One region of the Streptococcus sp. STC1396 genome, then DNA from elsewhere that is predicted to be linked to it. Evidence: predicted binding sites of a transcription regulator. Region 1 holds the regulator's gene; the other holds the start of a gene.
The links. The regulator NrdR, encoded in region 1, represses ribonucleotide reductase genes. The targets are predictions, from matches to a motif close to ACACNATATATNGTGT.
Positions count from the first base shown of each region.

Region 2: nrdH (glutaredoxin-like protein NrdH) is a predicted target of NrdR. The motif match lies at 3,523-3,538, and genes of this name have one in related genera.

Region 1 is NZ_JBZYCU010000015.1:6,070-21,849, reverse strand. Features, by position in the region: gene AC5FEC_RS06555 (GTP pyrophosphokinase) at 1-316, opposite strand, end outside; gene greA (transcription elongation factor GreA) at 723-1,205, opposite strand; gene mltG (endolytic transglycosylase MltG) at 1,289-2,965, opposite strand; gene AC5FEC_RS06540 (GNAT family N-acetyltransferase) at 3,042-3,548, opposite strand; gene AC5FEC_RS06535 (GNAT family N-acetyltransferase) at 3,545-4,060, opposite strand; gene murC (UDP-N-acetylmuramate--L-alanine ligase) at 4,070-5,404, opposite strand; gene zapJ (divisome accessory protein ZapJ) at 5,413-6,078, opposite strand; gene AC5FEC_RS06520 (pilus expression-regulating Snf2 family helicase) at 6,122-9,235, opposite strand; gene der (ribosome biogenesis GTPase Der) at 9,678-10,988, opposite strand; gene AC5FEC_RS06510 (nitroreductase family protein) at 11,006-11,722, opposite strand; gene dnaI (primosomal protein DnaI) at 11,719-12,618, opposite strand; gene AC5FEC_RS06500 (replication initiation and membrane attachment family protein) at 12,619-13,767, opposite strand; gene nrdR (transcriptional regulator NrdR) at 13,768-14,241, opposite strand; gene AC5FEC_RS06490 (bifunctional methylenetetrahydrofolate dehydrogenase/methenyltetrahydrofolate cyclohydrolase) at 14,469-15,323, opposite strand; gene AC5FEC_RS06485 (DUF1797 family protein) at 15,463-15,693, opposite strand.
Region 2 is NZ_JBZYCU010000029.1:12,238-28,017, forward strand. Features, by position in the region: gene nrdF (class 1b ribonucleoside-diphosphate reductase subunit beta) at 1-783, opposite strand, end outside; gene nrdE (class 1b ribonucleoside-diphosphate reductase subunit alpha) at 923-3,082, opposite strand; gene nrdH (glutaredoxin-like protein NrdH) at 3,177-3,395, opposite strand; gene AC5FEC_RS09200 (phosphocarrier protein HPr) at 3,883-4,146, shown strand; gene ptsP (phosphoenolpyruvate--protein phosphotransferase) at 4,148-5,881, shown strand; gene AC5FEC_RS09210 (NADP-dependent glyceraldehyde-3-phosphate dehydrogenase) at 6,045-7,466, shown strand; gene glgB (1,4-alpha-glucan branching protein GlgB) at 7,797-9,710, shown strand; gene AC5FEC_RS09220 (glucose-1-phosphate adenylyltransferase) at 9,714-10,856, shown strand; gene glgD (glucose-1-phosphate adenylyltransferase subunit GlgD) at 10,846-11,985, shown strand; gene glgA (glycogen synthase GlgA) at 11,982-13,412, shown strand; gene AC5FEC_RS09235 (glycogen/starch/alpha-glucan phosphorylase) at 13,565-15,780, shown strand, end outside.

The sequences.
Region 1 (15,780 bases):
TAATCTTACAGCTCTCCAACCCCCGAATGATATCAATCGTCTGATAAATATCGTCAATAAATCCACAAACAATCCGAATCCCAATCGCATCGCGAATTTTCTTGAGAGCAGACTCAGGAGTCGGTGGCAGATTCTTACGATTACATTTTTCCAGCATGCTGGCCTCATCCTTGACACGAGCATTAAAATGCTCAAACAGCTTATGTCCCGTTTCCTGCTTTATTTTTTTATTTTCAGCTTTGATACGCTGACTGATATCTTCTAGTATTTTGGGCAAATAGTCACCGTATTTGCCATAAATAGCTTGCTCTTGCATGATCCTCTCCTCATTTTTCCTTTTCTCATTATAACATATCCATCTGTAATTTCCCTACTTCTACCCTATAGTCATTCCGTTTATCTTTTATTATGTAGTTAGCTTAGTTTGCCGTACTCCCCTACCTAAATGCTAACTTTCTCATTCCTCCCTGACACTTCCCAAGGTCGCCGTCTTTCATTTCTGTTTTATGATAATCGGTTGGTTTACTCTTACTAAGCATAAAGGTCGGGGCTAAAAAATATCTTAGACTATTTCAATCTCTCGTACCGTTTGGCTACAGAATCACTTCATCAACCTACGGAAAATCTCTTTTTACCCTTAGAGCTCCATCATACACATTCTGACTTAAACAAATCGAAAACAAAAAAAGCTGATTGTTCAGCTTTTAGATTTTCAAATTCATTTAGACTGTTTTTTCAACTTTTAAGATTTTAACATCATAGCTGCCAACTGGTGTTTCAACCGTTGCAGTGTCACCGGTTTTCTTACCAATCAGAGCTTGGCCAATTGGACTTTCATTTGAAACTTTACCAGCAAAAGCATCTGCTCCAGCAGAACCAACAATGATATAAACCTCTTCTTCTGTTTCACCGACTTCTTGAATGGTAACTGTTTTCCCGATAGCAACTTCATCCTTGGCAACTGCATCACTATCTACAATCACAGCATAGCGAATTTTAGTCTCAAGACTGGAAATCTGACCTTCCACAAAGGCTTGTTCATCTTTCGCTGCTTCGTATTCACTGTTTTCTGACAAATCTCCATAAGAACGAGCAATTTTAATGCGCTCTACCACTTCTGGACGTCGGACCAATTTTAATTCTTCTAATTCTTTTTCTAATTTTTCCTTTTCCGCAAGGGTCATCGGATACGTTTTTTCAGCCATAATTTTTTCTCTTTTCTTTTATTTTATTTTTTAATAAAACAAAATTATGTGGAAAACCACATAATTTTGTTAGAACTGTCGCTTTATTGGGTTAGCTTGCTATTGACATGTTCTTCTACATTCTTAGCATGTTCTTCGTATGTGTTTGCAAAGTAGACAACACCTGTTTCCACATTGGCTACAAAGTAAAGATAGTCTGTCTTACTTGGGTTAATTGTAGCTTCTAAGGCGGAGAGGCTTGGGCTATCTACTGGTCCAGGCATCAGACCTTGATTCTTATAAACATTGTATGGAGAATCAATATTGGTATCAATCTCAGCATCTTCTTTGAGAGTCGTCTTTTTTCCAAGCTTTCCTTGAGCATAAAGGAGCGCAATATTACTTTGAAGCGGCATTGCTTGGTTCAAACGATTATAAAAGACACTGGCAATATCTTTACGATCCTGGTCAGTTGAACCCTCTTTTTCAACCAGTGAAGCAAGAGTTAATACTTCATTGACAGTCAGGTTTTTAGACTCAATTATTGAGTAATACTGCGACAAATTCGTATTCATAGCAGCCAACATTTGGTCAATCAGTTCCTCAACTGTAGTTTCCTTCCCATATTCATAAGTAGCTGGGAAGAGATAGCCTTCCAGTCGGTACTTGACCCCACTGTCCTTTCCAGGAAGAGTTGCTAAGAGTTGCGGATATTTGGCAAGCATTTTCGCAATAAAGTCCTCATCTTGAACTTTATTTAAGAAATCTTCCTTGCTAAATGGTGTCTTAGCATTCTTTTTTGAAGTTGCAGCTGCATTGACAGTGACTGTCTCCGCAATTTGCTCAAGCGTATAGCCTTCCGGAATGGTAATTTTTCCAAGAACTGGTGGCTGTGGCGTTTCTGTACCACCTTCTTGTAGCTGCTTAGCAATAGAGTCTAAGTCCATGCTCTTTTGTAGATTATAATAACCAGATTGGTAATTGCCGTAACTTCTGATTTTTGAATAAAGATTAAAAACTTGAGCGTTCTTAATCAGGCCATTCTTTTCAAGAATTTCACCGATTTCTTTAGAGCTTGATCCAGCTGGAATTTCGACTGTAACGTACTCCGTAGAATTTGCATCAATCGGTTTCAGAGCAGAAGAGAAATAGTTGTAGCCAACAAAACCTGTAACTCCAACACCTATCAGAACGATAAGTAGAACCGTTAGAACAATATTCCGTGCCACCTTGTTCTGACGCTTCTTTTTCTTTGTATTTCTTGCCCGATCGGCACGAGATAGATTTTCACTTATCTTTTGAGCTGGCTCTTCTTCTACTTGAGGCTCAGGAGCTGCTTCTCCTGAAACTTTATAAGACACTGGCACCTTTGAAGAAGTCATTGATTCACCATCACGTGTTTCAGGCTCGGCAACTTTAACTTCCTGAGCATCCGCAGCTTGTGCTTCTGTTCCCAAATTAGCTATCAAGCTTTCCAGTATCATTGTTTGGCCATCTTCAGCTTTTTCCTCTTCCGAAGTTTCTGTGTTTACCAGACTATCAGTTACAGGTGTTTCTTCAGAAATCTCCGCTAAAGCCTTATGAGAAGCCTCAACAGACGAAAGAAGGGATTCAATGTTTTCGGTGAGCACTGCTTCTTTATTGTCAGCTGCTGGTTCTAAGTCCGAAGACTGTCCTTCTCCACCAGCCCCTGCCAATTCTTTTAGAATCTGTTCCTTAAAGCTCAGATTTTTCTCTTTATCTTGTGAATTTTCAGTCAAAAACTTGACCTCCTTGTTCATAATCCTTAATATTATATCTTAAAACCTTGATAAATGCAATATTATTCGGATTTCAGAACCTATTTATTGTTACAGTTTAATGACAGTTTGACTGAGGATTTTCCCAGACCATATCATACCAAACTTCACCAGCATAGGTTGACTTTGACTGTCCTTCATTGACGAAGTCGTGTCTTTCATAATAAGCTGTCAGATAATCATGGCAGGTCAGATTGATGCCGTGGCGCTCATCTGCAATAGCAATTTCCTTCATAGCTTCCAGTAAGGCTCTTCCTACACCCAAGCTCTGTACTTCTTTCGAAATAGACAGACTAGTCAGAGAGATAAAGCCGCCTTCGATAGAATGGCAGTCCTCAATCTCCATTGTGAAAGAAACATCGTGCAAGTGTCGTTCTGGTCGAATAGGCCCCTCTAAATAACCCAGAATCTTGCCATTTTTTTCCGCAACCAAAAAAGTTGTGGAAATCGTTTCAATGTGCTTTGCCAATATTTCACGACTAATAGCTTCTTTTGGACTGAAATTTTCCAGTTCAATTCTGTGAATTGCATCCAAGTCTGCTAGACTTGCTTGGCGGATAATCATTGTATCTCCTTAAAGTCGGGATTGTCCCAAACCATATCAAACCAAGGGGCTCCGCTGTGTATAGATTGGGAAATGCCCTCATCGACAAAACCATTCATCTCATAATAAGAGATAAACTCATCATGACAGATTAGGCTGATACCCTGGCGGTTTTGCTGAACAGCCGTCTCCTTGAGGGCTGCCAAGAGCAAAGTTCCCATACCCTGACGCTGAAAATCTGGATGGACAGACAGGCTTTGAATGACAATAAAGCCACCGGTTGGAGGATTGGCTGTCACCTTGGTAAAGAGGACGTCGGTTAGATGAGGGGAGGCAAGGATCGGACCGACGACATACCCTACTATTTGCCCATTGAGCTCTGCAATCAGAAAGGTATCTGCAATCAGTTGAATCTGCTCTTTCAGTGTTTCTGGGCTAGCGGTCTCTTCTTTGGGAAAATTCAAATTCTCAATATGAACGACTTCCTCCCAGTCGCTCAACTGGGCTTGCCTAATCTTGATGTATGCTTCCACAGTTACAGCCTATTGGACATTGTTAGCCAGATTAGACAGGAGACGCTCAAAGGAATATTCATAAGTCTGGATGTCTCCAGCTCCCATAAAGACATAAACTGCGTTGCTGTGGTCAAGAAGCGGAGAAACATTATCCACATCAATGACCTTGGCCCGCTTGACAATTTTTTCAGCTAGATCCTCGACTTTAACATCCCCATTGTCCACTTCACGCGCAGATCCGTAAATCTGAGCTAGATAGACCGCGTCAGCCTGATTGAGGGCTTCTGCAAATTCGTCCAAGAGAGCAATGGTCCGAGTGAAGGTGTGCGGCTGAAAGATTGCCACGATTTCCTTGCTTGGATACTTCTGACGAGCTGCATCAAGAGTTGCGATAATTTCCGTTGGATGGTGAGCAAAGTCATCAATGATAACTGTTTCGTTGACAATTTTCTCTGTAAAGCGGCGCTTAACTCCGCCAAAGGACTTCAAGTGCTCGCGAACCAAATTCAAGTCAAAGCCAGCAATATAAAGGAGCCCAATCACAGCTGTTGCATTCATGATATTGTGACGACCAAAGCTCGGAATTTGGAATTCGCCCAGTTCCTGCCCGCGGAAGGAAACTTTAAAGCCTGAGCCGCTAGTCGAACGCAACAAATCATGCGCGACAAAGTCATTGCCTCCTTCCTTGAAGCCATAATAGTAAATCGGTGCATTGGATGTTATCCGACGCAGCTGCTCATCTTCTCCATAGATAAAGAGTCCCTTAGTGATTTGCTTGGCATAATCATTGAACGCATTAAAGACATCTTCCAAGCCAGTAAAATAATCTGGATGGTCAAAATCAATATTGGTAATGATCGAATATTCCGGATGGTAAGGCATGAAATGACGCTCGTACTCGTCTGACTCAAAGACAAAATACTTGGCATTGGCAGAACCGCGGCCTGTACCATCTCCAATCAGATAGCTAGTATCCGTAATATTGGACAGAACATGGGCAAGAATCCCCGTTGTAGAAGTTTTTCCATGAGCACCAGCTACACCCATGCTGACAAAGTCACGCATAAAGCTACCTAAAAATTCATGGTAGCGTTTGTAGCCGATACCGTTAGCATCTGCGTAAGCAATTTCTACGTTGTTATCTGGACGAAAGGCATTACCAGCAATGATTTCATAGTCTGGCTGGACATTCTTCTCATCAAAAGGCAGGATGGAAATGCCTGCCTGCTCCAGACCGCGCTGGGTGAAATAATATTTATCAACGTCACTGCCCTGAACCTTATGGCCCATCTGGTGCAGCATCAAAGCCAAAGCGCTCATACCAGAGCCCTTAATCCCGATAAAATGATAGGTTTTCGTCATGATAACTTTTACTCCTTATCTAATTTGGTCAAGTTCAATTCTTGAGCCATTCTATGTTTCTTTTGCTCTTCCTGAGGATTGCTTTGCTTATAGACTTGACTGTTCTTCAAAAAATCATAGGTATTTTTCTTAGGTTTTTCCTTGAATTTTTGAGTCTTAGGTCTGTAATCAGGCTTAATCTCTGCTAAAATATAGGATTCTTGTTTGAGTTTATTTCCAAATTTAGCAAACTCTCCCGCAGCATTTTTCTGGAAAGGTGCAGTCGGCTTTGGCTGCTCCGTGGTCGAATGAGCAACAGCCGAAACTTTCCTATTCCGAATCTTATTGGGAATTTCACTGGTCAAATAAGGAGCCGAGCGTTTCTTTTTCAAATCAGCTCTGGCTTCTTCACGCGCCTGCTCAGCATAGCGAATAGCTGGATCATTTTTATCAATTGGTCTTTTAAAATCTTGAAAATTCGCCTGTTTTTTAACTGGTCTTTTGACAGTTGGGTTGGCAGCAGCTGGTGCATGCTTGCTAGAATCAACAATCGGCACCCACTCTAAATAGTTACGGTCTGTATAGTCCCCAATAATATTGCTGATGAGGTCCAATTCATCATACAAATTCATGTGTGGCATCTCTGTCAGCATGATTTCATCATCAGCAACTAGAGGAAATTGTTTATCAGTCATTTTGATTTTCCTTTCAACTCTTCATTATTATAAACTATTCAAACTATTTTTCAAGCGATTCTGGTGAAATTCCGAGAATTTCTCGAATTTCCTCCAGCGAAAGACTAGAGCGTGCTTCTGCCCCATCCAGAATAGTTGAAACCAGATTTCGTTTGCTTTCCTGTAATTCCTGGATTTTTTCTTCAATAGTTCCCCTCGTAATCAGCCGATAAACTTCGACATTGCGTTCTTGACCAATACGATGGGCCCGGCCGATGGCCTGAGCTTCTACCGCTGGATTCCACCAGAGGTCCACCAAAATAACGGTATCTGCACCAGTCAGGTTGAGACCGACACCGCCGGCTTTGAGGGAAATCAGAAAGGCTGACCTTTCTCCTTGGTTAAAGGCCGTTGTCATCTCCTGACGATCTTTTGCAGGGGTTGAGCCCGTGATTTTGAAGGATTCCATCCCCATCTGATCCAGCTCAGCCTCGATGATATCCAACATACCACGGAATTGTGAAAATATCAGAACACGATGATTGCCGTCTTGGATCTGCTCCAGCAGCTCACGCAAACTCTCCAGCTTACCACTTTCCCCATCGTAATCCTCCATAAATAACTTAGGTGTGTCACAGATTTGACGGAGCCGCATAAGCCCGGACAAGATTTCAATTTTACTGCGATTGATTTCCTCCTCCGTTGCATGAAGGATTCGCTCCTGCATTTGCTTGAGCAGGGCTAGATAAATCGTTTTCTGGCTGTCTGCTAGTTCGTTACGGTAAGAAACCTCAATCAAATCAGGAAGCTCCTGCAAGACTTCTTCTTTCTTGCGCCTCATAACAAAGGGTTTGATATAGCGCGCAACCGTTTCTGCCGACATCTTCAAAAAAGCTTTCTTGGCCGGTAACAAGCCCGGAAGGACAATCTGGAAAATAGACCAGAGCTCACCAAGATGATTTTCAATCGGCGTGCCAGACAAGGCATAAGTACGCTCCACCTCAAATGCTCTCAAATATTGAGCAATCTTGCTCTGGTCATTTTTCATGACCTGTGCTTCGTCCAATATCAAATAGTCAAAATGAAGCCCCTGATACTCTTCAACATCTTGTCTGAAAGAAGCATAGCTCGTAATCGTAATCTGATGATTTTCTGCAATCGCAGCATCTCGAACATTTTTCAGTCCATACACAACGGCCACGTCTAAGTCTGGAGCAAATTTGGCAAACTCATCACTCCAGTTGTAAATCAGGCTAGATGGTGCTAATATCAAGACTTTCTTAGACTTGGTCAAATGAGCACTCAAAAAAGAAATGGTTTGAAGGGTCTTCCCCAAGCCCATGTCATCGGCTAGAATACCGCCGAATCCATATTTATTCAGCATGGATAGCCATTTTACACCCGTCTCTTGATAATCCCGAAGCTCAGCCTGAACTTTCAGCTTAGGCAGAGGAAAATCCTCAGGGTGGGTCAAATCATAAGCCAGCTGGCTAAAATCCTGCGACAAGTCAACTCTTTCCTGATCTTTGAATAATTCAGAGAGTTGGTAGGCGGCCAGACTATGCGTTTGGATAACCCCATTTTTAGAATGTTTGCTTCTCAATTGTTGCAAGGTCTGGCTGATTCGCTTACTATTCTCATCAAAAATCAGAACCTGACCCGTCTTGCTGATAAAGTAATCCTTTTGACTCATCAGCGAATCTAGAACATCATCCACTTCAGACTGATCAATACCAGTAAAATCAAAGCCAATATCCAAGAGACCACCGTTCATACCGACGGAAACTCTCGGAGGTTCTGTGTAGGACAAGGCTTGCAACTCATCTGATAGGTGGACGTTGCCCAGTACCCCAAAGCGCGGAATCAAAACGGAGAAGAAACGGTAAATTTCTTCTGGTCGCAAAGGCGGACGCTGGCTGATAAACTCATCTGCAAAACCCGCCTCCAGCATTTCTTTAAAAATCTGCTGTTCTCGCTCAAAATTGCTAGCGAAAGGCAGGTTTCTTAGTTCCTCACGACTGGCTACAGTCTGACTGCCATAATCAAAGACAAGATCCAGTAATACTTGCTTGTCCGCCCCCAAATTAAATTCGAAATCCACGGTAAAGTCATGAATGAGCAGGCGCTCAGGCGCTGTCACACGGCCAATCTTTTTAAACTCGACCAAACTCACTGCCAGTTTGGACTGCTCAGACACATCAAACTGCAGGCGCTTTACTCGTTCCTGCTCAATCGGCAGTTCCTGTAAAGCCTTGATTAATTTCGTCTGCTGAGCCGTCAGTTGATAGAATGTCTGATTATGAAAGATAAATTGACCCCCATAGAGAATTTTATAATTCTTTTCTGATATCAGTAGCTCAAAATAGTTTTCACGCTCTTGCACCTCAAACTGATAAATCTCCGCCTCTTCATGCAAGTCCTGAAAAAATACCTCCGAATAATCATAGAAGCTATATTCCAAACGAAATGACGTGAGATTCATCAAGCGAGTCACACCTTCTTCAAAAAGACTGGCTGGAAAATAGAGGTGCCGCCCTGCATTGGGAAAGACTAGCGAAGAATCCTGCCCCTTATAATCCGCTGCCAAGCCCCGTAAGAATTCTAGCAAATCTTGACTGGCCTCATCAAAATTCTCTATACGGATGGGCTCATAATAACTCTTTCCAATCTGATAATGGCCGCCCTTGTCCAAGGTTCTCAAAAAGGACAAAATATCACGTACCACATAAGAACGCTCATCTGGCAGTCGACTGATCCGCAGACTCCATAAGAATTGTCCTGTGTAAGTATCTTCCTGACCGGTCGCCGATAGCTCATAGCAGATTTGCTGCCCGGATTTATCTGGCAAAATCTTATCCAAAAAAAGACTGCCAAAAGAGACTAACTTCTGGGTTTCCTGACTGGATGACTCCTTTTCTTCCATCTTTTCTAGCAGGTCTTTGCCAGCTGTATCATTTTTCAGAAAATATTCTAAGGCAGCCAGATGGACACAATACTTTTTCTTTTGAAAAAAATCACAGGAGCAGAAAACTGCATCATCATCTAGACTATAGCGTAGATTGTATTGATCCACGCGCGTGTACAAAAAGGAATCCTTGACTTCAAGAATTTCAACCTTTTTGCTATCACAGAGAGCAATTCCTTCTGTTCGAATTTTACCAGGAATTAATTTAGCCATAATTACCACCTAACGTTTATCCTTTTATTGTACCATATTTTGAACACAATAAGAAAAAGCAAGCATCAACTTGCTTTCTTTATGTAGAGAATGCCTATGTCTAATCACTCATTTACTTTTTGGATATGTGATACTCCACCTCAGACTTTGGTAGAAGCGGATACCAAGCTTGATAAGATTGCGCATATCCACTTAAAGACTGGTACTGCTCGCTCTTTTTTCACACAGTTCAATCTGGCTTTTCCGATAAGGAGAGGAAGCATCCAAGTAGGTTTTATATACGTCCTAAAAGACTTCTCCTTTGAACATCCCTCTGCTTCAAAATATTTTATTTCATCGCTGGCAGCAACTAATCTAGATATAAGTCATTTCTATCTGGATTTACTAGCTGGTGAAACTAGATCCCACCTAAAAAAACTCAGACTCGATTCGCTTAAAGCTCCTACTTCCGCTTCCTTGCAATCAAGTGAATCGGTGTTCCTTCAAAGACAAAGGCCTTGCGGATTTGATTTTCCAAGAAACGCAGGTAAGAGAAGTGCATGAGCTCTTCTTCGTTGACAAAGATGACAAAGGTCGGAGGTTTAGTTGCTACCTGAGTCGCATAGAAAATCTTGAGACGTTTACCCTTATCGGTCGGTGTCGGATTAATCGCGATGGCATCCATGATAACATCATTGAGCACAGCTGACGGAATACGCGTGTTTTGGCTCTGACTAATCTGTTTGATCATGTCTGGCAGCTTATGCAGGCGCTGCTTGGTTAAGGCAGAAACAAAGATAATTGGCGCATAGGACAAGTATTGGAACTGGTCGCGGATATCTTCTTCCCAGTCTTTCATAGTATGGTTGTCTTTTTCCAGCGTATCCCACTTGTTGACTACAATAATTAGACCTTTCCCAGCTTCGTGAGCAAAACCAGCGATTCGCTTGTCGTACTCACGGATTCCTTCCTCGGCATTGAGCACCATCAGAACAACATCTGAGCGGTCAATCGCCCGCATAGCACGCATAACAGAGTATTTTTCTGTATTTTCATAGACCTTGCCTGACTTACGCATACCCGCCGTATCAATCATGGTAAATTCCTGACCTTCACTGTCTGTAAAGACCGTATCAATAGCATCGCGCGTAGTACCAGCCACTGGACTGGCAATGACCCGGTCTTCACCCAAGATGGCATTGATCAAGCTAGACTTACCGACATTGGGACGGCCAATCAAGCTAAACTTAATCATATCAGGATTTTCAACCACTTCTTCGTGAGGAAGATTTTCAACGATCGCATCCAGAATATCCCCTGTACCAATCCCATGGACAGAAGAGACTGGGAAAGGGTCGCCCAAGCCCAAAGCATAGAAATCATAGATTTCATTGCGCATCTCGGGATTATCCACCTTATTGACCGCTAAAATGACCGGCTTATGGGTCTTGTAAAGCATCCGAGCGACATATTCGTCCGCATCCGTGATTCCTTCCTTACCAGACACGACAAAAACGATGACATCAGCCTCGTCCATGGCAATCTCAGCTTGGTGCTTGATTTGCTCCATAAAAGGCGCATCAACATCGTCAATTCCGCCCGTATCAATGATACTAAACTTACGATTAAGCCAATCTGCCGTCGCATAAATCCGGTCTCGGGTGACTCCTTCGACATCTTCAACGATGGAAATTCGCTCACCAGCAATCCGGTTGAAGAGTGTTGACTTGCCGACATTGGGACGGCCGACAATGGCAATAGTTGGTAAAGCCATTACTTACCTCTCTTATTCTAGTTTAATAATTTCTTCTCTTTCAAGATATCCTGACTGGCCAAGTTAGGCTTTTGTCCAAATTGAGCCGCTAGACGCTGACTCCAGGTATCCTGAGCTCTCTCGCCAGCATAATCAGCCTGAACACGGTCATAGACCTCAATGACAGATTCTTCCTGCTCTTGGTAACTTTCTTCAAAAACAACAGCTTCATAAGGCAGACGCGGTTTAACCGCATGATTCTGATTGGGTTTCCCCAAAGCCATACCAAAGACTGGATAGGTGTAATCTGGCAGCTTTAACAGCTCTGCTATTTCTTTAGAAACATAGCGGGCCAAACCGATAATGACACCACCATAGCCCATGCTCTCAGCAGCCAAAAGGGTATTTTGACCCGCCAAGGCTGCGTCAACAGAAGTTATGAGAAGGTTTTCTATGCCCTCTGAGTAAAAATCTTCTGTATGTAACCGAACGCCTTTTTCTGCTCGATTAAGGTCACCGACAAAAAGCAGAAAGGCTGAAGCCTGGAGGATAGCTTTCTGGGGCACTAGCTCAAAAAGAGCCTCTTTTTTCTCCTGACTGCGTATCACAATGATGGAATAAGATTGAAAATTCTTCCAACTAGAAGCCGCCCGTCCAGCATTGATAATTGTTTTCAACTCTTCATCTGAAATCTGCTCCTCCGTAAAACGACGAACAGAGGTGTGGGATAACATTAAATCAATTGTTTCATTCATCTACGATTTTCTCCTTCTAGGCGAACCTCCTGAGCCAGATAGCGAATTCTTTCCATGACCCGCTTGGCCTGCCAAGTCTCATCACCATTTCTTGATGTAGCAAAATGTCGCTCTAAATCCACAAAACTAAAATTAGAAGTAAAGAAAGTTGGCAGATTTTCCTGCATACGATGCTGGAGAATAACTTGCAGAATCTCATCCCGCATCCAAGGGCTGGACTGTTCAGCTCCAATATCATCCAGAATCAAGACCTGAGCCACTTTGACATCGTCAATTTTTTCTTTGACTTGACCAGAACTAATGGCGTTTTTGACGTCCAAAACAAAGCTAGGATAGTGTAGCAGAGTAGTAGATACGCCCCGTTTTTCTGACAAATCATGAGCCAGAGCCGCCATCATATAGCTTTTACCAACACCAAAATCTCCATAGAGATAGATAGCCTTTTGATAGTTTGGATAATCCGCTACAAAATTAGTCAAGAGTTCAAAAGCTTGATAGCGGCCTATATCATCCAAGTCAACCTGAGCCAAACTGGCTTCCTTAAGACTGGCCGGCAGATTAATCAAATTTAGACGACCACGAATAGCTTCCTGACGTTCCTGCTCAATCAACTCAGGAGTTTCCTCATAAGACACATCTGCATAGCCTTCATTTTTAATCAAAATGGGTTTATAACCCTTGGCAATATAGGCTTCATCCTTGAGCAAAAAACGATTGCGCTCAGTAATATACTGGTTAAATTTGGAGATACTGCGTTGGATTTCAGCCTGCGATAACTGCTCTTGCTGAATAAAGGCAGCTATGTCCGGATCTGCCAGAATTTGCTTGACCAGTTCTTGGTAATCAAACTGCCTAACCTTATTCATGTGAGGCATCGCCTGTCCGACTTTTTCCATTTACTCACCGCCTCCTTCCAATTTGGCTAATAGTCTGCGTTTCTGCTCTTCCAGCTCTGCTTGTTTTTCTAGGCTGGTTTCATTTTTATAATCAGGATTGCTCCATTCAGGTATATTGCTGGACTTGCGCTTCGGTTCAGCCTGGTTACCAACAGTTTGCTGGTGTCTCTCGCGAATTTTTAGAACAGCTTCCTCAGCAGAAGTCACCTTTTGATAAGCAAAATCATTGGCCACTTTTAAGGCGTATTTTTCGTTAAGATTGGCCGAATCAACCTTGTTAAAGGTTAGAAGTAGGACGAGGTTAATCACTTCATCCAAAAGGCCTAGTTCTGCCATATCTTGTAAGAGTTTTCGCTCAGCCCGAGTAATCGCTGCCTGACGGGTTTTCTTAATTTCGGCTAAAAAAATCAGCGGTGTTTGACGTTTGGCCTCTCTAATGATGGACTGTTCCTGCTGACTAAATTTACCGTCAACCGGCTTCTGATTCAGTTTCTGTCGCATACGTTTGGTCGAGATAACCTGAGAAATAGCAGTTTCTCTAGCCAAAAGATAGGTTTCATACCAGGTCCACTTCTTTTGCTCAGCAATGGCAAAAAGTTCTAAGAGATCTTCCTTTTCATCTGCAAAACGTAAATTTTCCTGAGCCATTCGCTGTTTGAAATTTCCTAAATCAAAATCTTTCATTTTTCGAGAGAAATCAAGACGCTCAGCTTCCAAACCAAAGACCTGCACAAATGGTTTTTCAAGCTTCTGTCCCTCAGCTCTGCTAGGTTTCAAGGCATCTGTTGCTGCTTCACCAATTTTTTTCTCCAAGAGTTTCGTATAGACGTTATGCTGAAAAAAATCATCCGCTGCTAGAGGGGCAAAAAGGCGAATGTAATAATGCTCTTCCTTCTGATAAAGAGCTAGGAGCTCCATAGCCGCTAGACGCTCTAAAGCATTTTCTAAAACATCCATGCCAAAATCCAGATGATTGAGAATATGCCCAAAGAGATAATCCTTTTGCCCATTATCCCAAAAGGCAAGCAGATAAGAATACAGAGCCGCAGCATCTCTGCCAACAATCGGCAAATATAGCCTAGTAAAGTTTCCCACGTCCTGATGAATCCGATTATTTCGTAAGAAAGAAAAATGACTGTTTGGTTTCATTTATTTTTCCTTTTTCTTTTTGGATCCCTTAGTAATCTGCTTCAATAGACTTTCCAGCTCACCGACATCCTTGAAACTGCGATAAACACTGGCAAAACGCACATATGTGATTTCGTCTAATTCTGCCAATTCATCCATGACGAGAGAACCAATATACTCGCTATGAATTTCATTATCACTTTGGCTTCGGACCTTTTGTTCAATTCGATTTACAATTGCTTCAATTTCATCGCTGGAAACAGGGCGTTTTTGAGCAGATCGAATAATGCCATTAAAAATTTTATCTCGCGAAAACTGTTCACGTGTCCCATCTTTTTTGACAACTACCAAGGTTCTCTCTTCGACACGCTCATAGGTCGTAAAGCGGTGCTGACATTCTTCGCACTCGCGACGACGACGAATAGTATTTCCATCTTCTGCCTGTCGGCTATCAACTACACTTGACTTACTTCCACCACATTTGGGACACCGCATGACACATCCTCCTAGAATCCTAATACTTCATTATACCATGTTTTGAAAAATAACAAAAGGTAGTTGATTGCTCTATCAAGTTCTAATTCATACTCAAAACCCGCTAATGCTACATAATCGCCCCTCATTACTAACCCCAAATACTTCTCTGTACCGAAATCCATTGTTGCTCAATTTTTCCCATGCAAAAAGCAGCCTGTATCTCTTACAAACTGCTTCAACAGCTACTAGTTCTCTAAACTTCTGACAAAGGCTTGATAAGTCTGCTCCATCAGCATAGTAATAGTCATCGGGCCAACACCTCCAGGTACAGGGGTAATCAGACTGGCTATTTCAGCTACTTCATCAAACTTAACATCGCCAATCAGCTTGCCATTCTCATCTCGGTTCATACCGACGTCGATGACAACAGCCCCCTCCTTGACAAAGTCCTTAGTTACAAAATGTCCTCGTCCAATAGCCACAACTAAAATGTCCGCCTGCTTAGCAGTCTTAGCTAGATTGTGGGTCCTCGAATGTGTCAGTGTTACCGTCGCATTCTTAGCTAAAAGCAACTGAGCCATGGGCTTACCGACAATATTACTCCGCCCGATGACGACCACTCGCTTGCCTTCCAGTTCAACGCCATATTCATGAAACATCTCCATAATACCTGCAGGAGTAGCCGGAATCATAACAGGATGGCCGCTCCATAGTTTGCCCATATTAAGGGGATGGAAGCCATCAACATCCTTGTCTGGATCAATAGCCAGCAGCACAGCTTCATCATCAATATGATCAGGTAAAGGCAGTTGGACTAAAATCCCATGCCAGTCAGGATTTTGATTATAAGTTTCAATCAAGCTCAACAACTCTTCTTGACTGGTCTCTTCCGGTAGACGATCTACCTTACTCCGAAAGCCAGCAGCTAAAGCCGAGCGCTCCTTATTACGCACGTAGATTTGACTGGCTGGATTTTCCCCAACCAAAATAACTACCAAGCCAGGAACCTGCCCTTTTTCTTCTTTGAGTTTCGCTGTTTTTTCTGCTAATTTAGCTTGAAGTTTTTCCGCTAAAGCTTTCCCATCAATAATTCTAGTCATTACCTTCTCATTTCTTTTTCAGTATCTTATCCATTATACCAAAAATCTCCCAGCCGAACTTATACATTTTTCTTATGGAAACTTATAAAAATAACCAGCTATCTTTTAGGATAAAATAAAAAAGCAGGTCTCTGCTTTTTTAGTACAATAATTCATAAATTTCCATTGCAATCAAGTCGATGCTATCGAAAGTGTAGGTCTCACGCGCTGCAACATCACGCAGGGTAAAGACTGGACCGTTTTCTTCGTCGTAGCTGTAAGCTACTTCCGCGACAACAACTCCTTCACGCTCAAAATTACGTTTTAAATTTCCACCATCTTTGGCCATAGCTTCCAAGCGATTGATGATTCTAACTAAATGTGATTCCATTTTATTTCTCCTATTTACTTGGTTCTTTCCTATTTTACCACAAAAAGAAACTGAAATACCAGTAAAAGGGCATCTTTTTCTTATTTT
Region 2 (15,780 bases), on a different contig from region 1:
GAGAGCCTTATTGGCATTGTAACGAAGGAAGGTTTTGACTTCTTCGGTCCAACCAACACCGTCATAGAGGCTTTCTGTATAGCCTTCTTCGTTTTCGTAGAGGGTGTAGAGCAAGTCGTACATCCATTCTTTAAGTTTTTCCTGCTCTTCTTCAGGCAATTCATTGAAACCAAGTTGGAATTTGTAACCAATGTAAGTTCCGTGAACAGATTCATCACGGATGATTAGTTTGATAATTTCCGCAACGTTGGCCAGTTTGTTGTTACCGAGATAGTAGAGTGGCGTAAAGAAACCAGAATAGAAGAGGAAGGTTTCAAGGAAAACGCTGGCAACTTTCTTTTCAAGGGGGCTACCATTGAGGTAGATTTCATTGATAATTTCAGCTTTTCTTTGCAGGTAGGGGTTAGTGTTAGTCCATTCAAAGATTTCTTCGATTTCAGCCTTGGTATTCAAGGTAGAAAAGATAGAAGAATAAGATTTTGCGTGGACAGATTCCATAAATTGAATGTTATTGAAAACAGCTTCCTCATGCGGTGTACGGATGTCTGAGCGAAGAGCCTGTACACCAGTTTCAGATTGCATGGTATCAAGAAGGGTCAACCCACCAAAGACTTTTCCTACCAAGTCTTTTTCTTTGTTTGATAGTTTTCTCCAGTCGTCTAGGTCATTTGACAAGGGGATACGAGTATCGAGCCAGAATTGCTCCGTCAGCTTTTCCCAAGTTGATTTGTCAATGACATCTTCGATGGCATTCCAGTTTATGGCTTTGTAGTAAGTTTCCATGATAATCTCGCTTTAAATTTTTAATACTTGCTTATGTCGTTGAAGGAAACGATTTCCTTCAGTAACATTGCGATAGGCGTTTTCAAAAATTGTTTATTTGGTTGAATTTGAGTGACCTAGTTTGGCAATTCGGTACTTGCTAAATCACACAGCTTTCACACTGATTTGCCCCAACTTCGCCGCCATCGTCAGTAAAGGTACGGACGTAGTAGATGGACTTGATTCCCTTGTTGAAGGCGTAGTTACGCAGGATAGAAAGGTCGCGGGTTGTTTGCTTGCTTTCTTTTTTCCACTCGTAGAGGCCTTTTGGAATGTCACTACGCATGAAGAGTGTGAGTGAAAGTCCTTGGTCCACGTGCTCAGTTGCAGCTGCGTAGACATCGATAACCTTGCGCATGTCCATGTCGTAGGCAGAAGTATAGTAAGGAATGGTTTCAGTTGACAGACCGGCCGCAGGATAGTAAATCTTACCGATTTTCTTTTCCTGACGTTCTTCGATCCGTTGGGTAATTGGGTGAATTGAAGCAGAAACATCGTTGATGTAGCTGATAGAACCATTTGGTGCAACAGCTAGGCGGTTTTGATGGTAGAGACCGTCCGCTTTTACCTTGTCACGAAGTTCTGCCCAGTCAGCAGCGGTTGGGATAAAGATATCTTTGAAAAGTTCCTTCACACGGTCAGACTTAGGTACAAATTCACCCGTCAGGTATTTGTCAAAGTAAGTTCCGTTAGCATAATCAGATTTTTCAAAATTATGGAATGTCACGCCACGCTCGCGAGCGATATTGTTAGACTCAACCAAGGTCCAGTAGTTCATGAGCATAAAGTAGATGCTGGTGAACTCGACAGCTTCTGCTGATCCATAGTCGATCAATTGCTGCGCCAAATAGCTGTGCAGTCCCATAGCTCCCAGACCAAAGGTATGTGCCAGATTATTACCATTGTCAATAGAAGGCACAGCTGTGATGTGTGAGCTGTCAGTGACAAAGGTCAAAGCGCGTGTCATGGTTCGGATAGACTTTCCGAAGTCAGGGGAAGTCATCATGTTGACAACGTTAGTAGAGCCCAAGTTACATGATACGTCTGTTCCCAGATGGAGATACTCTTGGGCGTCATTCAAAAGGCTAGGCTCTTGCACCTGCAGGATTTCTGAGCAAAGGTTACTCATGATGATTTTGCCGTCGATTGGATTTGAACGGTTGGCAGTGTCGATATTCACAACATAAGGATAGCCAGACTCTTGCTGGAGTTTAGAAATTTCTGTTTCCAAATCACGGGCCTTGATCTTGGTCTTAATGATATTTGGATTAGCAACCAATTCGTCGTATTTCTCTGTGATGTCGATATAGGCAAATGGCACTCCGTACTCGCGTTCAACAGAATACGGGCTGAAGAGGTACATTTCTTCATTCTTACGCGCTAATTCGTAGAACTTATCCGGAATGACGACTCCGAGCGAGAGGGTTTTAACCCGAACTTTTTCGTCAGCATTTTCTTTTTTAGTAGAAAGGAAGGCGATGATATCTGGGTGAAAGACGTTGAGGTAAACAACCCCAGCTCCTTGACGTTGCCCCAGCTGGTTAGAGTAAGAGAAGCTGTCCTCAAAGAGTTTCATAACAGGCACAACCCCAGATGCAGCCCCTTCATAGCCCTTGATAGGGGCGCCAGCCTCCCGCAGATTGCTGAGGGAAATACCGACCCCACCTCCGATACGAGACAATTGCAGGGCAGAGTTGATGGAACGGCCGATTGAGTTCATATCATCTGTCACTTGGATGAGAAAGCAAGAAACCAATTCACCGCGACGAGCCCGACCCGCATTGAGGAAGCTCGGTGTAGCCGGTTGGTAGCGCTGATGGATGATTTCATTGGCAATGTCCTTGGCAATAGCTTCGTCTCCGTTGGCAAAGTAGAGGGCGTTAAAAAGTACGCGGTCTTCCATACTTTCTAGATAGTACTCACCGTCGTTGGTTTTCAGAGCATATTGGTTGTAGAATTTGTAGGCTGCCATGAAAGATTTGAACTTGAAATCTTGAGCATGGATAAAAGCAGCTAACTCTTCAATATATTCAGGAGAATAGAGCTGGATAAATTCTTTTTCCAAGTAATTTTCTTCAATTAAATACTGAATTTTTTCAGTAATAGAAGCAAACTTCATCGTGTTTGGTTCAACATTTTCTTTAAAGAAAGCATCCAAGGCTTCTTTGTCTTTGTGAAGCAGGATTTGCCCATTGACTGGACGATTGATTTCATTATTTAGACGGAAGTAAGTCACATCTTCTAAGTGTTTGAGTCCCATAATTTTCCTTTTTCTAAAATGTTTTTTGCTCTTACAAAATAAAGGGCCCCTACGAATGATAGGAGCGGCAATCAAGCTCTAAATACTAACGAGATTATGATAATTTTTTAAGTTTACCAGGCTGGAAACCAGAAAACGCTTCAGTTGGTGTTTGGATAACAGGCGCTGCATTAAAACCAAGACTTTTGACATGGTCGATGTATTCTGGTTGCTCATCAAGGTTGATTTCGCGATATTCCACATGGTTGGTATCAAGAAAACGCTTGGTCATCTTGCATTGGACACAATCGTTTTTGGAGTAAATAGTCACCATTATAATGATTCCTCTATGCTTTCATTTTCTTAAATTTTAATCTGAACCTAGTATATCTAAAAGCGAATGGGATGTCAACAGTTTTGAACTAAATCTTGTGCATGCTTTTATTATTCATCAAATCCGAATACAAGATATAGTGTTTTTGGAATTAGATTGGAAATTATGCAAAATAGAAAAAAGCATTGTCTCGAAAGTAAAAGCAGAGCTACAGAGAAAGCGTCTGATTGAACTTATTCTTCAAAAATGGTGTTTAGAACTATCGTTCAGTGAGAAGACAAACAGAAAGTATAGAGAGTGAACAGACTAGAAATACAGAAAGGGTAAGTCTAAGAAACAATATAATAAGAGGTGTTTTCAAAAAAATAGAAATAATTTGTAAGCGCGCCATAAAATTCTTGAAAAAGATTTCAAAAGATGTTATAATACCAAGTTGTAAGGGTTATCACAATAACTCAAAAAGAATTATTTAAAGGAGAGTCTAACTATGGCTTCTAAAGATTTCCACATTGTGGCAGAAACAGGTATTCATGCACGCCCAGCAACCTTGTTGGTGCAAACTGCTAGCAAATTTGCTTCAGACATTACGCTTGAATACAAAGGCAAATCAGTAAACCTTAAATCAATTATGGGTGTTATGAGCCTTGGTGTTGGTCAAGGTGCAGACGTAGTTATCTCAGCTGAAGGTGCAGATGCAGACGATGCAATTGCAGCTATCACAGAAACAATGGAAAAAGAAGGATTGGCTTAATATGACAGAAATGCTTAAAGGAATTGCAGCATCTGACGGTGTTGCCGTTGCTAAGGCATATCTATTAGTTCAACCGGATTTGTCATTTGAGACTGTTTCAGTCGAAGATACGAATGCAGAAGAGGCTCGTTTGGATGCAGCTTTAGAAGCATCTCAAAACGAGCTTTCTGTTATCCGTGAGAAAGCAGTAGATAGCCTTGGTGAGGAAGCAGCTCAAGTATTTGATGCTCACTTAATGGTACTCTCTGACCCTGAAATGGTTGGTCAAATCAAAGAGACAATTCGTGCTAAGAAGACCAATGCAGAAGCTGGTCTGAAAGAAGTCACAGACATGTTTATCACTCTCTTTGAAAATATGGAAGATAACCCATACATGCAAGAGCGTGCTGCGGATATCCGCGATGTAACCAAACGTGTTCTGGCAAATCTTTTAGGTAAGAAGTTGCCAAATCCGGCTTCTATCAATGAAGAATCAGTCGTGATTGCTCATGACCTGACTCCTTCTGATACAGCACAATTGGACAAGAAATTTGTTAAAGCTTTTGTAACCAATATTGGCGGACGGACAAGTCACTCTGCTATTATGGCGCGTACGCTTGAAATCGCAGCAGTATTGGGAACCAATAATATTACTGAACTTGTAAAAGATGGGGATATCATTGCAGCTAATGGTATCACCGGTGAAGTTATCATCAACCCAACTGACGAGCAAGCGGCAGAATTCAATGCAGCTGGTGAAGCTTATGCTAAACAAAAAGCGGAATGGGCTCTCTTGAAAGATGCTCAAACAGTGACTGCCGATGGCAAACACTTTGAACTTGCAGCTAACATCGGTACACCGAAAGATGTTGAAGGTGTCAATGCGAATGGCGCTGAAGCCGTAGGTCTTTACCGTACAGAATTCCTTTATATGGATTCACAAGACTTCCCAACAGAAGACGAGCAATACGAAGCTTATAAGGCTGTATTGGAAGGCATGAACGGCAAGCCAGTTGTTGTCCGTACCATGGATATCGGTGGAGATAAGGAACTTCCTTACTTCGATATGCCGCACGAAATGAACCCATTCCTTGGTTTCCGTGCTTTGCGTATCTCTATCTCTGAAACTGGTGACGCTATGTTCCGTACACAAATCCGCGCCCTCTTGCGCGCTTCTGTACATGGACAATTGCGTATCATGTTCCCAATGGTTGCTCTTTTGACAGAATTCCGCAAGGCTAAAGCAGTTTACGAAGAAGAAAAAGCTAAATTGCAAGCTGAAGGCATTGCTGTAGCTGACAATATTCAAGTAGGTATCATGATTGAAATTCCAGCAGCAGCGATGTTGGCTGATCAATTTGCCAAAGAAGTTGACTTCTTCTCTATCGGTACTAACGACTTGATCCAATACACAATGGCAGCTGACCGTATGAACGAACAAGTTTCATACCTCTACCAACCATATAACCCATCTATCCTTCGCTTGATTAACAACGTTATCAAAGCTGCTCATGCTGAAGGTAAGTGGGCAGGTATGTGTGGAGAAATGGCTGGCGACCAAACAGCTGTGCCACTTCTTGTCGGCATGGGCTTGGATGAGTTCTCTATGAGTGCGACTTCTGTCCTTCGGACACGTAGCCTTATGAAGAAATTGGATACTGTGAAGATGCAAGAACTTGCACAGCGCGCTTTGACTGAGTGTGCAACAATGGAAGAAGTTCTTGAACTTGAAAAAGAATATCTTGATTTTGATTAATAAAAGAAGAGCATAAATCGCTCTTCTTTTTTCTTTAAAGTTGTATAAACAAGGAGTAATAATTCAAATTGCAAAAATTTTCTATAAATTTATAGTTTTTGCTTGAAATTTTCTGAAAATTTGCTAAAATATAAAACAATAACTTTGATGGAGGGGAATTTTGATGCAATATAAAAATTATATTAATGGAGAATGGAGAAGTTCCGAAAAGGAAATTACTATTAGTTCTCCAATCAACAATGAAGTCCTCGGAACAATTCCTGCCATGACTCAGGCAGAAGTTGATTATGCTATGGCGCAAGCGCGTGCTGCTCTTCCTGCTTGGCGTGCTCTTTCAGCGGTAGAACGTGCAGCATATTTGCATAAAGTTGCCAATATTTTAGAGCGCGATCAAGAAAAAATTGGCGAAATTCTTGCAAAAGAAGTTGCAAAGGGAATTAAAGCCGCTATTGGCGAGGTAGTTCGTACAGCGGATCTTATTCGCTATGCAGCAGAAGAAGGAATCCGTGTTCATGGTCAGGTGCTGGAAGGTGGTGGCTTTGAGGCAATCAGTAAGAAGAAGCTAGCTGTTGTCCGTCGTGAACCTGTTGGTGTTGTTTTAGCGATTGCGCCCTTTAACTATCCGGTCAACCTTTCGGGCTCAAAAATTGCTCCAGCTCTGATTGGTGGAAATGTTGTCATGTTTAAACCACCAACACAAGGATCAATTTCTGGTCTTCTTTTAGCACAAGCTTTTGCGGAAGCTGGTCTTCCTGCTGGTGTTTTCAATACCATCACTGGGCGTGGATCAGAAATCGGCGATTACATTATTGAACATAAAGAAGTTAACTATATCAACTTTACGGGGTCAACTCCTATTGGGGAACGGATTGGTCAACTGGCGGGCATGCGGCCGGTTATGCTAGAATTAGGTGGTAAGGATGCAGCGGTAGTTCTGGAAGATGCAGATCTTGAACGTGCAGCCAAACAAATCGTTGGTGGAGCTTATAGTTACTCTGGTCAACGCTGTACAGCCATTAAACGTGTCATTGTCATGGAGAGCGTAGCAGATAAATTGGCAGCGCTGCTTCAGGCAGAGGTAGAGAAATTGACGGTTGGTGATCCGTTTGATAATGCGGACATCACACCAGTCATTGATAATGCATCGGCTGATTTCATCTGGGGCTTGATTGAAGACGCTCAGGAAAAAGGAGCGTCAGCCTTGACAGAAATCAAACGTGAAGCAAATTTGATTTGGCCTGTCTTGTTTGACAACGTTACACTTGATATGAGATTAGCTTGGGAAGAACCTTTTGGTCCAGTTCTTCCGATTATTCGCGTGGCTTCCGTAGAAGAAGCTATCGAAATCTGTAATCAGTCTGAATTCGGTCTTCAATCTTCAGTGTTTACAAATGATTTCCCTAAAGCATTTGAAATTGCTGAAAAATTAGAAGTGGGTACGGTGCACATTAATAATAAGACTCAGCGGGGTCCAGATAATTTCCCATTCCTTGGTGTGAAAGGTTCTGGCGCGGGGGTACAAGGGATCCGATACAGTATCGAAGCAATGACACAAGTGAAATCCATCGTGTTTGATGTGAAATAAAGAAGAAAGGCGGCTTTGTGCGGCCTTTTTATGTATGTGAAAGCTAATGTTTAACAAAAATGGTTTCGAAAGAAATATGTAAATTTACATATTGGTCTATATCATTATGAAAGTTTTCAAGAATTTGTAGAACATATTTTTAGCGGAAAAGGAATGAGAAGGTGATTTTGTGTCGAAAGGGAGGCAATTTCCTTGCACTTTCCCCCTATTTTTCCTTAATGTTCGATTTTTGTAATTTTCCGTAATGATTTTTGAAATTTACTTGAAAAAGAAGTAGAAATAAGGTAGAATGGTAGTGTAGAAAACGCTTACAAATAGGAAGGTGATTACATGGATAAAAACGAAGCTTTGAGAACCTTTACGACAGGTGAAAACTTTCATCTACAGCATTATTTAGGGGTTCATCAGGAAGAAATTGATGGAAAGCTGGGATATACTTTTCGTGTTTGGGCACCAAATGCTCAGAGTGTTCATTTGATAGGTGATTTCACCAATTGGTATGAAGGCCAGATTCCAATGATTCGCAATGAAGCAGGGGTTTGGGAAGTCTTCACTGAATTGCCTAAAGAAGGAGATATTTACAAGTATAATGTCAAGCGCAGCAGTGGACAAGAGATTTTAAAAGTGGATCCACTGGCGATTTATTTTGAAGAGCGTCCTGGTACAGGGGCAGTTATTCATACGATTCCTGAAAAGAACTGGAAAGATGGCTTGTGGCTAGCCAGAAGAAAACGTTGGGGATTCTTCTCGCGTCCAGTCAATATTTATGAAGTTCATGCAGGTTCTTGGAAGAGAAATGATGATGGAAAACCCTATAGTTTTGCTCAACTAAAAGAAGAACTCATTCCTTACCTTGTTAAGATGAACTATACGCATGTGGAGTTCATGCCACTAATGGCTCACCCGCTCGGTCTCAGTTGGGGTTATCAGTTGATGGGCTACTTTGCTTTTGAGCATACCTATGGGACACCAGAGGAATTCCAAGACTTTGTTGAAGAGTGCCACATCAATAATATTGGGGTTATTGTAGACTGGGTTCCTGGTCACTTTACCATCAACGATGATGCCTTGGCCTACTATGATGGGACTCCGACATTTGAGTATCAGGATCATGATAGAGCGCATAACTATGGTTGGGGAGCACTGAATTTTGACTTGGGTAAGAATCAAGTACAGTCCTTCCTGATTTCAAGTATTAAATTCTGGATTGACTTCTACCACTTAGATGGGGTTCGAGTTGATGCAGTAAGTAATATGCTTTACCTTGACTACGATAGCGGTCCATGGCAGCCAAATAAGGACGGCGGCAACCGCAATTATGAAGGCTACTATTTCTTGCAGCGGCTCAATACCGTCATCAAGTTGGCCCATCCGGATGTTATGATGATCGCAGAGGAAAGCTCCAGCAATACCAAGATTACTGGAATGCGTGAGTTAGGCGGTCTAGGATTCGACTACAAGTGGAATATGGGATGGATGAATGACATCCTGCGTTTCTACGAAGAAGATCCAATTTATCGCAAATACGACTTTAACTTAGTCACTTTCAGCTTTATGTATGTCTTCTCAGAAAACTTCTTGCTGCCATTCTCCCATGACGAAGTGGTGCATGGTAAGAAGAGTCTGATGCATAAGATGTGGGGTGACCGTTATAATCAATTTGCGGGACTTCGTAATCTGCTGACTTATCAAATCTGTCACCCAGGTAAGAAACTGCTCTTTATGGGTGGAGAATTTGGTCAATTCCTAGAATGGAAATCAGAGGAACAGCTAGAATGGTCAAATCTTGATGATAGGCTCAATAAGCAAATGCAAGATTTCACATCTGCACTGAATCTGTTCTATAAAGAAAATCGTCCGCTTTGGGAAAATGATGTAAGCTACGATGGTATCGAAATCATTGATGCGGACAATACTGATCAAAGTGTCCTTTCCTTTATCCGTAAGACGGCTAAAGGAGAAATGTTAATCTGTGTATTCAATATGGCGCCTGTAGAGCGAAAAGACTTTACGATTGGTGTTCCAGTTGCAGCCATTTATGAAGAAGTATGGAATACCGAATTAGAAGAATGGGGAGGTGTTTGGAAAGAACATAACGAAACAGTTCAGTCTCAAGAGGGACTATGGAAAGATTATCCGCAGACCTTGACCTTTACGTTGCCAGCTTTGGGAGCAAGTATTTGGAAAATCAAGCGTCGTGTGAATGTTCGTAAAAATGCTAAAAAAGATTCCACAAAGGAGTAGGATATGAAGAATGAAATGCTAGCTTTGATTCTTGCCGGAGGGCAAGGAACTCGTCTTGGAAAGCTCACACAAAGTATTGCGAAACCAGCAGTACAGTTTGGTGGTCGTTATCGTATTATTGATTTCGCGCTCTCTAACTGTGCCAACTCTGGTATTCATAATGTAGGCGTGATTACGCAGTACCAACCACTCGCCCTGAACAGTCATATTGGGAATGGTTCAAGCTGGGGACTTGATGGTATCAACACAGGCGTGTCCATTCTTCAACCTTATTCAGCAAGTGAAGGAAATCGTTGGTTCGAAGGTACCAGTCACGCTATTTTCCAAAATATCGACTATATCGACAGTATCAATCCAGAATATGTATTAATCCTTTCTGGAGACCATATTTACAAGATGGACTATGATGACATGCTTCAATCTCACAAGGATAACAGTGCTAGCTTGACGGTTGCTGTCTTGGATGTTCCTCTCAAAGAAGCGAGTCGTTTTGGTATCATGAATACCGATGCCAATAATCGAATTGTTGAATTTGAAGAAAAACCGGCTGAACCTAAGTCTACCAAAGCTTCTATGGGGATTTATATTTTCGATTGGAAACGTCTGCGCAATATGCTAGTTGCTGCTGAAAAGAGCAATGTGGATATGTCTGACTTTGGTAAAAATGTTATTCCTAACTATCTTGAGTCAGGCGAAAGCGTCTACGCTTATGAATTCAAAGGCTACTGGAAAGACGTGGGTACGATTGAATCACTTTGGGAAGCTAATATGGAATACATTGATCCGCACAATGCTTTAGACAGCCGTGATCGTCAATGGAAAATTTACTCACGCAACTTGATTTCACCGCCAAACTTCTTTGGAGAAAATGCTCATGTTGAAGATTCCTTGGTTGTTGATGGATGTCTTGTTGATGGAACAGTGAAACATTCGATCCTTTCTACGGAAGCTCAAGTTCGTAAGGATGCCGTAGTTGAAGATTCCGTTATCATGAGTGGAGCAATCATTGGACAAGGTGCTAAGATTAAACGTGCTATCATTGGTGAAGGAGCAATTATTTCTGATGGCGTAGAAATTGATGGAACGGATGAAGTCCAAGTTGTCGGATACAATGAAAAAGTGGGGGTACCAACAGATGAAGATTGATAAATATTCAGCGATTTTAGGAAATACAGTAGGTTTCCATGATATGTCAACTTTGACAGAACAGCGTCCAGTTGCAACTTTGCCATTCGGCGGAAAATATCGTTTGATTGACTTCCCCCTTTCTAGCCTTGCTAATGCTGGTGTTCGTAGCGTCTTTGGTATCTTCCAGCAAGACAATATTAGCTCTGTATTTGACCATATTCGTTCTGGTCGTGAGTGGGGCCTTTCTACTCTTTTGAGTCACTACTACCTTGGGATTTACAATACTCGTGTAGAAAGTAGCACAGTTGGGAAAGAATATTATGAGCAATTATTGACTTACTTAAAACGCTCAGGCTCTAATCAGACTGTAGCGCTCAACTGTGATGTTTTGACGAATATTGATTTAAACCAAGTATTCCATCTTCATAATACAACTGAACAGCCAATTACAGTTGTTTATAAAAAATTGCCAAAAGAAGAAGTGTCCGAGGTAAACTCAGTGTTTGAAATTGATGACACCGATCATGTGAGAAGTCAACAGTTATTTGATGCTCGAGCAGAGGGTGAAATGTTCAATATGTCAACAGACATCTTTGTAGCAGACACCCCATGGCTGATTGAAAAATTAGAAGAAGAAGCTAAGAAAGAATATCCTCAAAAATTACGTTATGTTCTTCGTGACTTGGCAGTGCAAGAAGGAGCCTTTGCTTATGAATACACTGGCTATCTGATAAATATTCACTCTGTAGAAGCTTACTACAGGGCTAATATTGACATGCTAGACTCACAAAAATTCTATTCACTCTTCTCACCAAATCAAAAGATTTACACCAAAGTGAAGAATGAAGAGCCAACATACTATTCTCCAGCTTCCAAGGTTTCTCGCTCACAGTTTGCATCAGGTAGCATTATTGAGGGCGAAGTGGTTAATTCTGTTATTTCACGTAATATAAAGATTAGTGAAGGAAGCCGAGTAAAAAGCAGCGTTCTCTTCCCACGTGTTACAGTTGGCAAAAATGCGGTTGTTGAATACGCTGTTGTTGACAAGAATGTGGACATTGCTGAGGGAGTAGTTGTTCGCGGAACAGCAGAACACCCAGTTGTGATTAAGAAGGGCCAAAAAGTTACAGAGGATATTATTCAATGAAAATTTTATTTGTAGCAGCAGAAGGTGCACCTTTTTCTAAAACAGGTGGTTTGGGAGACGTCATTGGCGCTCTCCCTAAATCACTTGTGAAAGATGGTCATCAAGTAAGTGTTATCTTGCCTTATTATGATTTGACAGATGCGAAATTCCGTGATCAGGTAGAAGATCTATTCTCATTCGAAGTAAGTGTTGGCTGGCGTCGTCAGTTTGTAGGAGTGAAACGCATTGTTTTAAACGATGTAAATTTCTATTTTATTGATAATCAGCATTATTTCTTCCGTGGGCATGTTTATGGCGATTTTGATGATGGTGAGCGCTTTGCCTATTTCCAATTGGCTGCAGTGGAGCTGATGGAAAGAATTGATTTCATTCCAGATGTCCTGCATGCTCACGATTACCATACAGCTATGATTCCTTTCTTGGTTAAAGAAAAATACCGTTGGATTCAGGCATATAATAACATCAAGACCGTTTTAACAATTCACAACTTAGAATTCCAAGGTCAGTTTTCTGATGGTATGCTTTGGGAACTCTTTGGTGTCGGTTATGAACGTTATGCAGACGGAACCCTTCGCTGGAATGATTGCCTTAACTGGATGAAAGCGGGTATTTTGTATGCTGATCGTGTGACAACTGTTTCACCAAGCTATGCCAATGAAATTCGGACGGCTGAGTTTGGCTGCGGCTTAGATCAGGTTCTTCGAATGGAATCTGGCAAGCTGGTTGGTATTGTCAATGGAATTGATACAGATATCTACAATCCAGAAACAGATAAATTACTAGCTCATCATTTTAGTAAAGATGATTTGTCTGGGAAATTAGAAAATAAGCGGGCTCTTCAAGAAAGAGTAGGGCTGCCAGTTCGGGATGACGTTCCGTTAGTTGGAATAGTCTCTCGTTTGACACGTCAAAAAGGTTTTGATTTGGTAGTGGAAGAATTGCACAATCTGTTACAGGAAGATGTGCAAATTGTCCTTCTTGGAACAGGAGATCCTGCATTTGAACAATCCTTTGCTTGGTTTGGACACGCTTATCCTGAAAAGATATCTGCTAATATTCTTTTTGATGTTACTTTGGCTCAAGAAATTTACGCAGCGAGCGATATTTTCCTGATGCCAAGCCGCTTTGAACCGTGTGGTTTGTCCCAAATGATGGCTATGCGCTATGGAACCCTCCCTCTTGTGCATGAAGTAGGAGGTTTGCGTGACACTGTTGAGCCATACAATGTGTATACTGGACAAGGTACAGGTTTCAGCTTTAATAATTTTTCTGGCTATTGGTTGACATGGACTTTCAAGGAAGCCTTGAATATATATGCCCATGACAAAGAAACATGGCATTCGCTTCAAATGCAGGCGATGGAAAGAGATTTCTCATGGGACACTGCAAGTAAGGCCTATAGCGATTTGTATCAATCACTTTACTAACATTCACTTTAGAATCAGAATAGGGAAATCCTCTCTTATTGATGTAATAAGGGAGGATTTCCGTAAAGACATCCTTTTGTATGTTATTATAGAATATGAGATGATTCTTAAAACCGATTCCCTCGTTAAAGAAAGGAAGATATCCCTCAAAAATGGAACTTACTAAAGAACAGTTTATCCGTAACTTTAAGGATACCCTCCATGAAAGGCAGCTAATTAAAGTAGCGGATGCTACACCAGCAGAGCTTTTCCAAGCCCTTGCTAGTACCATTCGTAAATACATTACGCCGCTTTGGCTGGAACGTCGCAATAAACTCGTGGAACACCAGCAAAAAACAGCTTATTATTTTTCAATTGAGTTTCTGCCAGGTCGTATGCTGGAAACCAATCTACTCAATTTAGGTATTCTTGATACGGTCAAGGAAAGCTTTGCTGATTTGGGCGTTGACTTTGAGGATGTAAAAAATGCTGAGCACGATATGGCTTTGGGAAATGGGGGCCTTGGCCGCTTGGCAGCAGCCTTCATGGATTCGCTAGCTACAACTGGCTATCCAGGATTTGGCAATGGACTTCGTTATCGCTACGGTCTTTTCAAGCAGAGAATCGTGAATGGCTATCAGGTCGAGATTCCAGATGATTGGTTTGGCAGTCTGGGCAATGTCTGGGAAACTCGTAAGGATCACGGTATTGTAGATGTTAAAATCTTTGGTAATGTTTACCTCCGTGCCAATGAAGAAGGCCGCATTGTGCCGGTTTATGAACATGCTCAAACTCTGCGAGCTGTTCCTTATGACGTGCCGCAAATTGGCTTTGGCAATGACAATATCAACAATCTCCGTCTTTGGGATGTTGAAATTCCAGAAGAATATGAATTGGACTATCCAACCATTGAAGCTCGTCGACGGGTGCAGGATATCACAGCCATTCTCTATCCAGACGATTCTAGTTACAAAGGAAAAGAACTGCGGCTGATTCAGGAATACTTTATGACCAGTGCGGGTCTGCAGACCATTATCAAATCCTATCTCAAGCAAGGTCGACCGCTCAAGGATATTCATGAGAAGGTTTCCGTCCATATCAACGATACTCACCCAGCAGTTGCGCCAGCTGAGTTTATGCGCCTCTTGATGGATGAGTATGATCTGGAATGGGCAGATGCTTGGAATGCTACGGTGAAGACCATGAGCTACACTAACCATACCATTTTGTCAGAAGCCTTGGAAAAATGGGATGCAGAGCTCTTTAAGAATGTCCTGCCGCGGGTTTATCAGATTATCCTAGAGATTGACAACCGCTATGTAGCTGAAATGGCTGGACGTGGCCTTGATCCGCAGGTTATCGAAAACACTCGGATTGTCAAGGATAATCAAATCCACATGGCTCACTTAGCCATTATCGGTGGACACTCAATTAATGGGGTTGCCAAACTCCATACCGAGTTGCTCAAAGAAGATACTTTGCGTGATTTCTACAGCATTTACCCAGAAAAGTTCAACAACAAGACCAACGGGATTATCCAGCGCCGCTGGCTGCAGATTGCGGATGAGCCCCTGTCAGCTGAGATTGATAAGTTGATTGGTAAGGGCTGGAGAAGAGATATTCACGAGCTGCGCAAGCTTTTGAAATTCAAGGACGATAAGCAAGTGCTAGACGATTTCTATCGTGTCAAGCAAGAAGCCAAGGCTCGTTTGGCTGACTTCATCAAGGAATCAACAGGAGTGGAAGTCTCTACAGAAGCCATCTTTGATGTACAGGTGAAACGCCTCCACGCTTATAAGCGTCAGCTGCTCAACCTGCTTCATATCATTAAGCTCTACTGGGACCTCAAGGACAATCCTGATAAGGATATGGTGCCGCGCGTCTTTATCTTCGGTGCCAAGGCTGCTCCGGGCTACCACTTTGCCAAGTCTGTTATCAAGCTGATCAATGAAGTGGCCAATCTGGTCAACAAGGATGAAAGCCTGCAAGGCAAGCTCAAGGTTGTTTTTCTAGAAAACTACCGAGTCAGCTTGGCTGAGCTCATCATTCCAGCAGCAGATGTATCTGAGCAGATTTCTCTGGCTTCCAAGGAAGCTTCGGGTACTTCTAACATGAAGTTCATGATGACAGGTGCCATTACTTTGGCGACTTTGGACGGAGCCAATATCGAAATCAAGGATGAGGTCGGTGACGACAACATTGTCATCTTCGGAATGGACAAGGACCAAGTTTACGAGCATTATGCCCTCCACGATTACTACTCACGCGGTGTCTATGAAAGCAATCCAGACATTCGCCAGGTAGTCGACACCTTTGTCAATGGCACTATTCCAAATGTCCGTGAAGAAGGCTCTGAAATATACGAGGCCCTCATCACCCACAATGATGA